2 linked regions of the Tunturibacter gelidoferens genome follow. The protein of the gene in region 1 binds, or shares a complex with, the protein of each later gene. Links are inferred from orthologs where the notes say so. Each region holds a gene or a part of one and is shown in the gene's direction. Other genes may lie near its edges.

The links.
Region 2: the proteins of dnaG (region 1) and dnaB are in contact, whole or in part, in a crystal structure (PDB 2R6A), measured with the Geobacillus stearothermophilus proteins. The link is inferred for Tunturibacter gelidoferens from one-to-one orthologs. Residues at the interface, in WP_049624496.1 of Geobacillus stearothermophilus: Lys456, Leu457, Leu458, Pro459, Ala460, Asn463, Ala464, Leu467, Leu535, Leu536, Ile537, Ala538, Gln544, Glu545, Asp548, Tyr549, His552; in WP_033016901.1 of Geobacillus stearothermophilus: Ser13, Glu15, Ala16, Gln18, Glu91, Leu92, Asp94, Ala95, Val96, Pro97, Thr98, Ala99, Ala100, Asn101, Tyr104, Tyr105, Ile108.

What each region holds. Positions count from the first base shown.
Region 1 is NZ_CP132938.1:1,250,293-1,256,026, reverse strand. Bases 1,852-4,837 are described here. They hold dnaG (DNA primase), read left to right. Parts: upstream 1,852-2,440; coding sequence 2,441-4,234; downstream 4,235-4,837. Other genes in these bases: RBB81_RS05770 (lipopolysaccharide biosynthesis protein), read left to right, coding at 4,345-4,837; RBB81_RS05780 (YXWGXW repeat-containing protein), read right to left, coding at 1,852-1,952. In the rest of the region: RBB81_RS05785 (RNA methyltransferase), read right to left, coding at 121-918; more of RBB81_RS05780, read right to left, coding at 996-1,851; more of RBB81_RS05770, read left to right, coding at 4,838-5,734. UniProt on the Escherichia coli protein: RNA polymerase that catalyzes the synthesis of short RNA molecules used as primers for DNA polymerase during DNA replication.
Region 2 is NZ_CP132938.1:1,120,382-1,125,080, forward strand. Bases 1,474-4,436 are described here. They hold dnaB (replicative DNA helicase), read left to right. Parts: upstream 1,474-2,246; coding sequence 2,247-3,626; downstream 3,627-4,436. Other genes in these bases: RBB81_RS05255 (DUF5076 domain-containing protein), read right to left, coding at 1,722-2,021; RBB81_RS05265 (NAD(P)-dependent alcohol dehydrogenase), read right to left, coding at 3,803-4,436. Outside these bases: tRNA uridine-5-carboxymethylaminomethyl(34) synthesis enzyme MnmG, read left to right, coding at 1-350; peptide-methionine (S)-S-oxide reductase MsrA, read left to right, coding at 585-1,202; more of RBB81_RS05265, read right to left, coding at 4,437-4,699. UniProt on the Escherichia coli protein: The main replicative DNA helicase, it participates in initiation and elongation during chromosome replication. Travels ahead of the DNA replisome, separating dsDNA into templates for DNA synthesis.

The sequences.
Region 1 (5,734 bases):
CGAAGCCGTTCACAGTCTCTCCGTGAACGGCGCAGTGGAGAGACCCCCGCATTTGCTGTTGCTGGTGCAGTTGTCTTTCTGGTTGTCATCCCATAGGGATCTGCTTTTGCATTTGCTTTTCTAGCTGTCATCCCCGGAGGGGAGCTGCGTTTTCACTCCCTTCCCTTCCACATCCGATCCACCCCCACCCACCTTCCACAACACCTGCCGCAGAATCCCCATCCAAATCGGCGCATCATTCGCCGTCACCCCCATCCTCAAAACCAGCCGCCGCACCTGCGCTTCATCGCAATTCGCAGGATGCCGCTTCGTATATCCAGTCGCCTCCAGCGCCTCAGTCAACAGTGCCGTCAACCGCTCCACCTCACCCGCACTAGCCGCCTTATCCGCACCACCCGCAGCAACCGCACTCCGCCCGCGCACCAGTTCATACAAACAAACCGCCACTGCCTGCCCAAGATTCATCGAAGGATGCCGAATCTCCTCCTGCTCCTCCATCGGAATCGTCAGCAGCCAATGACAGTAACTCAACTCATCGTTGCTCAGCCCCGTCTTCTCCGAACCGAACAGCAGCGCAACTCGTCCCTCACCCGCCAACTCGGAACTGATCTTCCCGCCCGCGTCCGCAAGCGCATATAAGGGATGCTGCAACGCCCGTTCGCCCACCGCCGTCGTACCCACCACCAGCGTGCAATCCCCAACCGCTTCGCCAACGCTGGCAAACACCTCCGCCCCCGCCAGCACCGCCGAAGCATCCACCGCCGACCGTGCAGTCTCGAACGGCACCGCATACTCATTCACGATCCGCAGATGGCGAAATCCAAAATCATGCATCGCCCGCGCCACCGCGCCGATGTTATTCGGGTTGCGTGCCCGCACCAGCACCACAACCACCCGATCCATCTCTTTCTTGACCATTCTTAAGATTCTAGGCACAAAAAAAGAGCGGTCGGCGAAAACCTCCGCCGGCCGCTCTCTCTTCGTTCTAAAACCGCCTACCGGTGCCCTTCATGTGCCTCGGCGTGCGGATGCTCCTGCGTGTTCGCATTGTGCTTATCGTTGTAGATCGACTTGCTGACGTTATTCTGACGTTGGTTGATCTGCTGGTGCTCCTGCGCGTTCAGATGTCCGCCGTTCGCCGCCCGGTCAGCCGCAGCCTGATGATTGATGCTCGCCTCGCGGTTCTCCAGGTTGCCCGTCTCATGCGCCGTCAGCTGACCCGACTGCACTCCCTGCCCGATACGCTGCTGCTGATTGGCCGCACGCACCCCGGGGCGAGAAAACGCTGCATTCTGCGGACGACCGCCGTTGACCGAAGCGAAGTTGCTGCGATCCGCGTGTGCCATCTGCACATGGCTCTGCTGCTCAGCCGTCGGTGCAATATGGTTCTCCCGCGCGAACGAAGCCTCCTGTGCCGACGGACGAGCCTGAAGTCCGCCGGTCCCGCCGTTGAAGCTCGTACGATTGTTAATCGCCGTGTGGTTGATCACCGTGTTATCGATGTACGTGTTGTGAATCACCGTCCGATTCACATTGACGACCGCGGTGTTATACGCAAAGCTGTTGCCCACCCAGCGTCCGCCCCCAAAACCTACGCCGCCGTAGCCGAACCCATAGTTCACGCCGCCGTAGAAGCCGACGTGCGGCCCCCAATAACCAGCGTGGAAGAGGTAAGCGCCACCACCCCATCCCCAGTAGCCCGGCGTCCACAGTAGTCCAACCTGCGGCGGACGAACCCACACACCCGGAACCCAGTAGTACCCCTCATCGCCATACGCCCAGTAGCCGGGATTCCACAGATATCCATCACCCGGGCAGATCGGCTGCGTATAAACCGGCAACACCGGCGGCGCAAAGCCCACCGAAATAAACACTCCCGCAAAAGAAGCCGCAGGCAAAAGCGCAAGAGCCGCGCCCACCACAAACTTACGGACTAAATTCGCCAATCTCATACATTCATCCTTTGGTTGGCCTAACGGCGCCTTGGCCGCGGCACTCAAGTTGTTGAATAGCCATGTATCTCAGCCGGCCATTCGCTCTCTACCCTCCATACAAACACACGCCTTCGACGGAAGTTCCGCACATGTACCGTAGGCCCGCGCGAATTCACGAAGATATCCCTCAATCGTTGTATGCAAACCGACTCCCGACCACCCAGTTCTCCCTGAACAGGAAAGGAGCAAAATAAAGTTCGAATTCGTGACGCATTTTTTTGACCTCAAAAGTGCACTGCTTTTTTTCCACGTTCACCATGCAGAACACCACGTTGTGACCAGCAAAAAACCATGGTCAAACACCCCAATCTGGCCCAACCCCCTCCAAAAAGCCCAGCAAATCCTCAAAGATCCAAGCCGCACCACGGCCAGAAAAAAATCTCCGTCTAAACTCATAAACAGGCCCAAAAAAACCTAAGCCCGTTGATCTGATCTCTCCAACTCCCATGTCCGACAACTTCGCACAAACCGTCAAGCAGCAGGCCGATATCGTCCGCATCATCGGCGACTACATCAAGCTGCGCAAATCCGGCGCTCAGAACTACACCGGCCTCTGCCCCTTTCACAAAGAAAAAACGGGATCGTTCTCCGTAAACGCCACCCATAACTACTTCTATTGCTTCGGCTGCCACGAAAAAGGCGACGTCTTCACCTTCGTCATGAAGCTCGAAAACATCAGCTTTCCCGAGGCCATCCGCGTAGTGGCCACCAAGTGCGGAATCCCCCTCCCCAAGCGCGAATTCAACTCCCCCGATGAGGTTCGCGAAGCCGGCATTCGCCGCCAACTCACCGACATTCACGAAGCCGCCACGCAGTACTTCGAAGCCGCACTCAAAGCTCCCGAAGCCGCACGCGCCCGCGAATACCTCACCGGTCGCGGCGTCACCGCCGAGACCATCGCGAAGTTCCGCATCGGCTACGCCCCCGACGACTTCAACCACATGCGCGAGCAGCTCGCCAAACACTTCCCCGACGAAGTCCTCCGCGCCAGCGGCCTCTTCAGCGCCAAAGAACAAAACGACGGCAGCCAAGGCCAGCTCTACGCACGCTTCCGCAAGCGCATCACCTTCCCCATCGCCAATGAACAAGGCAAAACCATCGCCTTCACAGCCCGCGCCCTCGACGCTGAAGATGAGAAGGGCCGCCCCATCGCGAAGTATCTTAACTCACCCGAAACCGCTCTCTACAGCAAAGGCCAGGTCCTCTTCAACCTCGATAAAGCTAAAGCCGACATCCGCGCCCTCGGCTTCGCGCTGCTGGTCGAGGGCCAGATGGACTGCATCTCTGTCTACATGGCCGGCATCAAAGGCGTTCTCGCAACCTCCGGTACTGCTTTCACAGAGATGCAGATCCGTCTCCTCAGCCGCTTCACCAAGCGCGTCATCGTCAACTTCGACCCGGACACCGCCGGCACCGCCGCTACCGAAAAATCCATCGCCCTCCTCACTGAAGAAGACTTCGAAGTGAAGATCGTCACCCTCGAAGGCGGTCTTGATCCCGACCGCTTCATCCGCGAGCAGGGCGTCCAGCAGTACATGGCAGCCCTGCGCGATGCGAAGCGCCACTCCGATTACCTCATCGACCGAGCCCGCGAACAATTCCCCACTCGTACTCCCGAAGGGAAGGTCAAAGCGATGAATTTCTTACTGCCGCACATCCGCCGTATGCCTTCAGTTCGACAGCGAGAAGAATTTGCAGTTGACGCGGCGCAGAAGCTTGGAATTTCGTTTGTTCACTCTAAAGAATTGAGTGACGCAGCGTCGAAAAAAGTTGAAAGCGTTAGTGCTCATCGGCTCGAACCGATCGATCGGAACGAGGAAATCCTCTTGCGCGTCCTCGTTCTCCCGGAGAACGACCCTGCGCGCATCCTGGCCGTCGAGCAGCTCACACAGCATCCGGAATGGTACGACAGCCTTTCGTCCGCCGCTTTACTTGAGTCACTCGCGAACGCGCCAGCACCCCCCAACCCTCTCGACGCGGCGCCCGACGAGCCCAGCCGAATTCTTCTAGCACGCACCCTTCAAAACGCCGAGAACCCTGATTCTGCCTCCACCAACGCGCAATCCATGACCGAGCTTGTCGAAAACGCGCTCGAAACCCTCAAGTGCCGCCAGCTCGAACGCCGCCAACGTGAGCTCCGCACCCTCATCGCCGAGGCAGACCGCCATGGCGACCATGAGATGCTGACTAAGCTCACCGCAGAAAAGCTTCAAATCGACCGTAAGCTGCGGGAGCAATAACGCAGCGATCGTCGATTTCTCGTGAACATCCTCCAAACCAACGGGTTATAAGAAAGTAGACTTGCCCTGTATCCGGGAAAATATTTAGGAAGCAAATCTCACTCATGAGCATGGACATCTCTACAAAGCGAAGGCTGATGCTTGGCTTCTTGACCAACTGGGTAGGGAAACTCTCCTCTACCGTGATTCAGTTCGTCCAGATCCCGGTCTTCCTCCACTTCTGGAGCGTGCCCCTCTACGGCGAATGGATGATCGTCAACTCCATCCCCGCCTATCTCAGCTTCAGCAATGTGGGCTTCGGCTCTGTCGCGGGCAACGAGATGACGATGCTGGTCGCCCGCGATGACCGTGCTGCCGCTCTCCGCGTCTTCCAGAGCTGTTGGTGGCTCATCGCCATCATCTGCACAGCGACGATCGTACTGCTCTCCGGAACCCTCTACTATCTTCCCGCCTCCCGCCTCCTCAAGCTCACCACGCTGGGTGAGGCCGACACCAAGTGGATCATCTTTTATCTCGGCGTCTCCGTCCTGCTCGGGCAATTAGAGCAGCTCCTTCAATCTGCTTACCGAGCCATCGGCCGCTACCCCTACGGCACCTTCCTCAAAAACATGTTCTCCCTCTTCGCCTTTGGCTGCATGATCGCCGCAGTCACACTGGGTGCAGGCGCACGCATGACAGCGTTGGTCTTTGCCTCGGTTAACGTAGCCATCACCATATTCTTCTGCATTCTCGTCCGGCGCGACATCCCCTGGATCGAATATGGGTGGCAACACGCGAGCTTCGCCGAGATTCGCAAGCTCGCCCGACCGGCCTTCGCCTACATGGGATTCCCCCTCGGTAACGCCCTCAGCCTGCAAGGCAGCCTGCTCGCCGTCGGATACGCTCTCGGGCCCACCGACGTCGTTATCTTCAGCACTGCCCGCACTGTCTCGCGGGTAGCCCTGCAGATGGTCCAAATGGTCAACAACACCTTCGAACCCGAGATGTCGATCGCCTTCGGAGCCGGAAACTACGAACTCACTCGAACTCTGCTCCGCCGCGCCTGCCAGCTGGCCCTGCTCGTAGCCCTGATCCTGGTTATCGTCATGCTCAGCTTCGGCCCATGGTTTCTGGTTCATTGGACCGGTGGCCACGTCCCACCCAGCCGACCCCTCCTCAGCATCCTTCTCGCCGTTGTCGTCCTCTACGCGTTGTGGTCCACCAGCGGCACGCTGATGACCTCCACCAACCAGCACCAGCGCCTGGCCACCTACTATATCCTTGGCACCAGCGTCGCCTGCGTTCTCTGCTACGTCCTGGCGCGAGCCTACGGGCTCTATGGAGCGGCGGCCTCACTCCTGATCTCAGAGATCGTCATGAATCTTTACGTCGTCCCTGCCTGCCTGCGCATCGCCCACGATACCCTGCCCGCCTTCCTGGCCAGCATGCTCCACTACCCATCCTCCCTCCGCCCTGCATCCCTGTTAGCCAGGATCCGCCGCTCAAAACCCGGCTTCGAAA
Region 2 (4,699 bases), 130 kb from region 1 along the record:
ATGAGGCGCTTGGGGGTTGGGTGGCGGCGATGGATGTTGCCGGGGATTCGAAGCTGCCGGCCTGGGTTCGGAATGAGATGAAGACGGTGGAGACGGAGATCAAGTACTCGGGGTATCTGGACCAGCAGCGGCGCTCGATGGAGAAGATGCGGAGGGCGGAGAGACGGGCGATTCCGGGGTGGTTCGATTATTCGACGGTGAGTGGTTTGTCGAGTGAGATGAAAGAGATTCTTTCGCGGGTGCGGCCGCAGACGATTGGGCAGGCTAGCCGTATTGCAGGGGTTACGCCTGCGGCGGTTAGTTTGATTCACGTTTATATCGAGATTCAGGGCAGGGCGCGCGTGGCTTAGTTTTGTGCCCTCGGGTGTCCTGCCGGACGGGCGCCCTGCGCGGGCGGCGGTCACTTTCGTGACGTGTGTACCTTCTGGCTGAGTGAGGTGTGTCGGCCCTCCAGATGTAACCGCTGGCGGGGTTTGGGCGTCCAAGTTGGGAAGGGTTGGTGCATGATGGGTTCTTTCAAGACAAGTTTGATTCTGCTGGCTGTGGTGGTGGTCGCGTTGATTTTATTTGGAAGGGGAAAGAGTATGGTGATGGGCGCAGAGCGGAGGGAGCCGATTCCGGCTCCTGTGATGGATGAGCCACATGCGGCGGTGGGGCATGAGACTGCAGTGTTTGCGGGTGGATGCTTCTGGGGCGTACAGACTGTGTTTCAGCGGGTGAAAGGCGTTACGGCTACGACTGCGGGGTATTCGGGTGGATCTGCGTCGACGGCTACTTATGACCAGGTTTCGTCTGAGGGTACGGGGCATGCGGAGTCGGTGAAGATTGTGTTTGATCCGGCGAAGGTTAGCTACGGGACGCTGCTGCGGATCTTCTTTTCGGTGGTGCATGATCCTACGCAGTTGAACCGGCAGGGGCCGGATGTGGGGACTTCTTATCGGTCGGTGATCTTTTATACGACTCCGGGGCAGGAGAAAGTGGCTAAGGCCTATATCTCTCAGCTGGATGCGGCGCATGTGTTTCCCAAGCCGATTGTGACCGAGGTTACGCCGCTGAAGGCTTTCTATGACGGCGAGGACTATCACCAGGACTATGCGGAGAAGAATCCCAACAATCCGTACATCCAAGTGTGCGATGTACCGAAGATGGCGGCGCTGAAGCAGCAGTTTCCTGATCTTTTTCAGGATTACAAGCACAAATAATTTTGGGCTGGCGGGCCTGCGACGGAGGCCCGCTTTTGCAGGGGGTTTTGCGAAATTGTGGTGTTTGAACCTGGTTTTTTGTGTGGCTGGGTGTGGTGGGATGTGTGGTGAATGTGGTGTTTTAGCACCACACATTTGGGTGGCTAAAAATACGCCAGGTTTTGAGATTTATTTTGGCGGGGTGGCGCGTGTGCGCGAAATGCGGGGGGCTTGACGGATACCGCAGCATGCATCGGTTCGCTGCAAGTGAGAGATGTGGCCGCAATCCACTGCGCGACAGACGGTGAGGCTGTCTGCCGCTTCGGTCGAGATGACGAAGTTTGAGACGGGTTTAGGGGAGGAACAACGGCAAAGGACTAAATACGGGGATCCTTCACTCCGTTCAGGATGACGACTCGAAAGGGATGACGATTCGAGCAGGAGGACGGCTCGAACAGATTGACGACTTGAACAGGATGACGGCTCGAAAAGGGCTGCAGCTCTGGGCAGGAGACGGGTTTCAACGGAGCAGAGTGCGGGTTATTGGGTGACTTCGCCCTCGGGTTCGTCGGTGGGGTTTTCGATCTCGGCTTCGAAGCCTTCGAGGAGGCGGTTGAGGAAGGCTTCGGGGTCGGTGTCCTTGTTTTGCAGCTGGTGGGCGAGGGCGATGTGGCGGGCGAGGTCAGCGAGGACGATGCCCCAGGCGAAGGGGTCCTCCCAGGCTCCGCTGCGGATGCTGACGTGCTGGCCCTGTTCGGCGATCCAGACGCGGAGGACCTCGAAGGAGGCTTTGTCGCGTTGGGCTTGCTCGGGAATGGCTAGAACCTTTTCGACGCCCATTATTGCTCCTGCGGAAGTTTGTTTGTCGTTAACGAATAGCCTATAACGACTTTCTGTGGAGGCTGAAAACACAGACTCACGAGGGCTGGTGTGGGGCATCCGGCTTGGTTCTCTGGATGTGGGTGGGTGTGGCCGGGCGGCGTAGACTGAAATCTGCCCGACAGCTGGGTAATCCACAGAAATGCGCCGCCTTCCGCAGGCTGGCATTCGATAATTTAGGACTTCATGGCTACTTATCCCCACATTGTCGGCGAGCAGGAACGGCCGGCGTCAGTCCATGCCGAGATGACGATTCTTGGCGCGATGCTGGTGGAGCCGGTCGCGATTATAGATGCGACGATGCTGCTGAAGACCGATGACTTTGCGCTGGATTCGCACCGGAAGATCTACGATGCGATGCTGCACCTGGTTGAGGTTGGACATGCGGTAGACATCGTTACGGTCACCGATTATCTGGGGAAGAAGAAGGAGCTGGATTCGGTGGGTGGGCTGCCTTATCTGGCTTCGCTCAGTGAGGGCCTGCCGCGCAAGCTGAGTATTGAGAGTTATGTTCGGATCGTTCGCGATAAGAGCCTGATGCGGCAGCTGCTGACGGTGTGCGATATGGGGATGATCGAGGCCTCGGACCAGAGCCGCGAGGCGATCGATGTGCTGAACCAGGTTTCGAGTCGGTTGACGGAGATCTCCGAACACGCGGTGACGGGCGGGTTCTCGGATATTACGGCGATTGTGAAGGACTCGTTTGGGTCGATCGATGCGCTGTATGAGCAGGGACGCGAGGTTACGGGGCTGGCGACGCACTACATCGAGTTTGACCGGATGACGAGCGGGTTGCAGGAGTCGGAGTTGACGATTATTGCGGCTCGGCCTTCGATGGGCAAGACGGCGTGGGCGATCAATATTGCGGAGAATGCTGCGGTGCGCGGGGGCAAGGTGGTGGCGGTGTTCTCGCTGGAAATGAGTAAAGCGAGTCTGCTGCGGAGAATGCTGGCTTCGCAGGCGCTGGTGAACTCGAAGGCGATTCAGACCGGGATGTTGATGCGCGAGGACCGGGCGAAGCTGATCAATGGTCTGGAGCGGCTGATGGAGTCGAAGATGTTTATCGACGATACGCCGGGGATCACGCTGGCGGAGATGCGGGCGAAGGCGCGGCGGCTGAAGCAGCAGCATGGTGCGCTGGATCTGATTGTGATCGATTATCTGCAGCTTATGACGGGCTCGTCGGGGTCGCAGAAGGGGTTTGAGAATCGCACGCAGGAGGTCTCGGCGATCTCGCGCGGGCTGAAGGCGCTGGCGAAGGAGATGAGGGTGCCGGTGGTGGCGCTGTCGCAGCTGTCGCGTGCGAGTGAGCAGAGGGGCGGCGACAAGAAGCCGCTGTTGAGCGACCTGCGCGAGTCGGGTTCGATCGAGCAGGATGCCGACGTGGTCTGCTTTATTCATCGCGAGGAGTACTACGACCGCGAGAATGAAGATCTAAAAGGCAAGGCGGAGATCATCATCGCGAAGCAGAGAAACGGACCGACTGGAAGTATTCAGCTGGCGTATCTGGCGGACTATACGCGGTTCGAGAATCTATCGCATGGCGGGGATTCGGGCGGGTACTAGGCGCGGGGAAGCCGACGCGAAGGTTCGCGTGGGCGGTGGGCAAATGACGAGAAGCGCGTTTCTCGTTACTTATCCAATTTGGAGAAGCGTAAATCAAGGTTGATGAGTGCATAGGCCTGATGTCATCAACGTAGCAATGAAATTTCTGTCAGACGGATCTTGTATGGTCTGAAGGTTCAGAGGGCAGCATCAACCTCATTACCGTGAGGGATGGTGATAACGATTTTCCCTTGTGCATGTCCTTCTTCGCGATAACAGAGGGCTTCAGCTACTTCGGCTAGTGGGTATCGCCTGTCTATCACAGGTACGATCTTTCTGGCTTCGAGAAGGTCCTTGAGAAGAAGCAGATCCGTTACGTTGACCTTCGCAATGAAGAAACGCACTTTCTTGTTGCCGATCAACGATAGAAGCGGCCTCAGTGAGATCGCCTGGAACATTCGAGCTAAACCACCTCCAGCCCACACAAAGATTCCGTCCTGATTGAGCGCACGCCTGTAATCGAGAATCGAATGATGGGCGTTCGCCCCGAGGATCAGATCGTATCGCAACCCGCTTAGCGTGAAATTTTCTCGTGTGTAATCGATCACATGGTCCGCACCGATTGATCGCGCCATGTCTACATTTCGCGGGCTGCATACGGCGGTCACTTCGGCCCCGAATGATTTGGCAATCTGGACAGCGAACGTACCCACGCCACCCGATGCGCCGTCGATCAGAACTTTCTGGCCGGGCTGGATCTGACCGTGATCGCGTAGACCCTGAAGAGCAGTAATCGCAGCTACGGGCACGGCTGCTGCTTGCTCGAACGACAGATTGGATGGCTTCGGCGCAAGGCTGTCTTGCTGAGTACATACGTACTCAGCAAATCCTCCCTGGCCTTTTCCCGTGAACGATGCCCCAAAGACTTCATCGCCCGGCTGAAATCGCTTTATATCCCGGCCGACCGATTCAATTCGCCCCGCATAATCAGCGCCAGCTATCTTGTGTGTCGGTCTGAGAAGCCTTCCAAGGCTCGGAACGAAAAACAAGGGCCCTCTAATTGTGAAACCGTCGAGCGGATTGACGGACGAGGC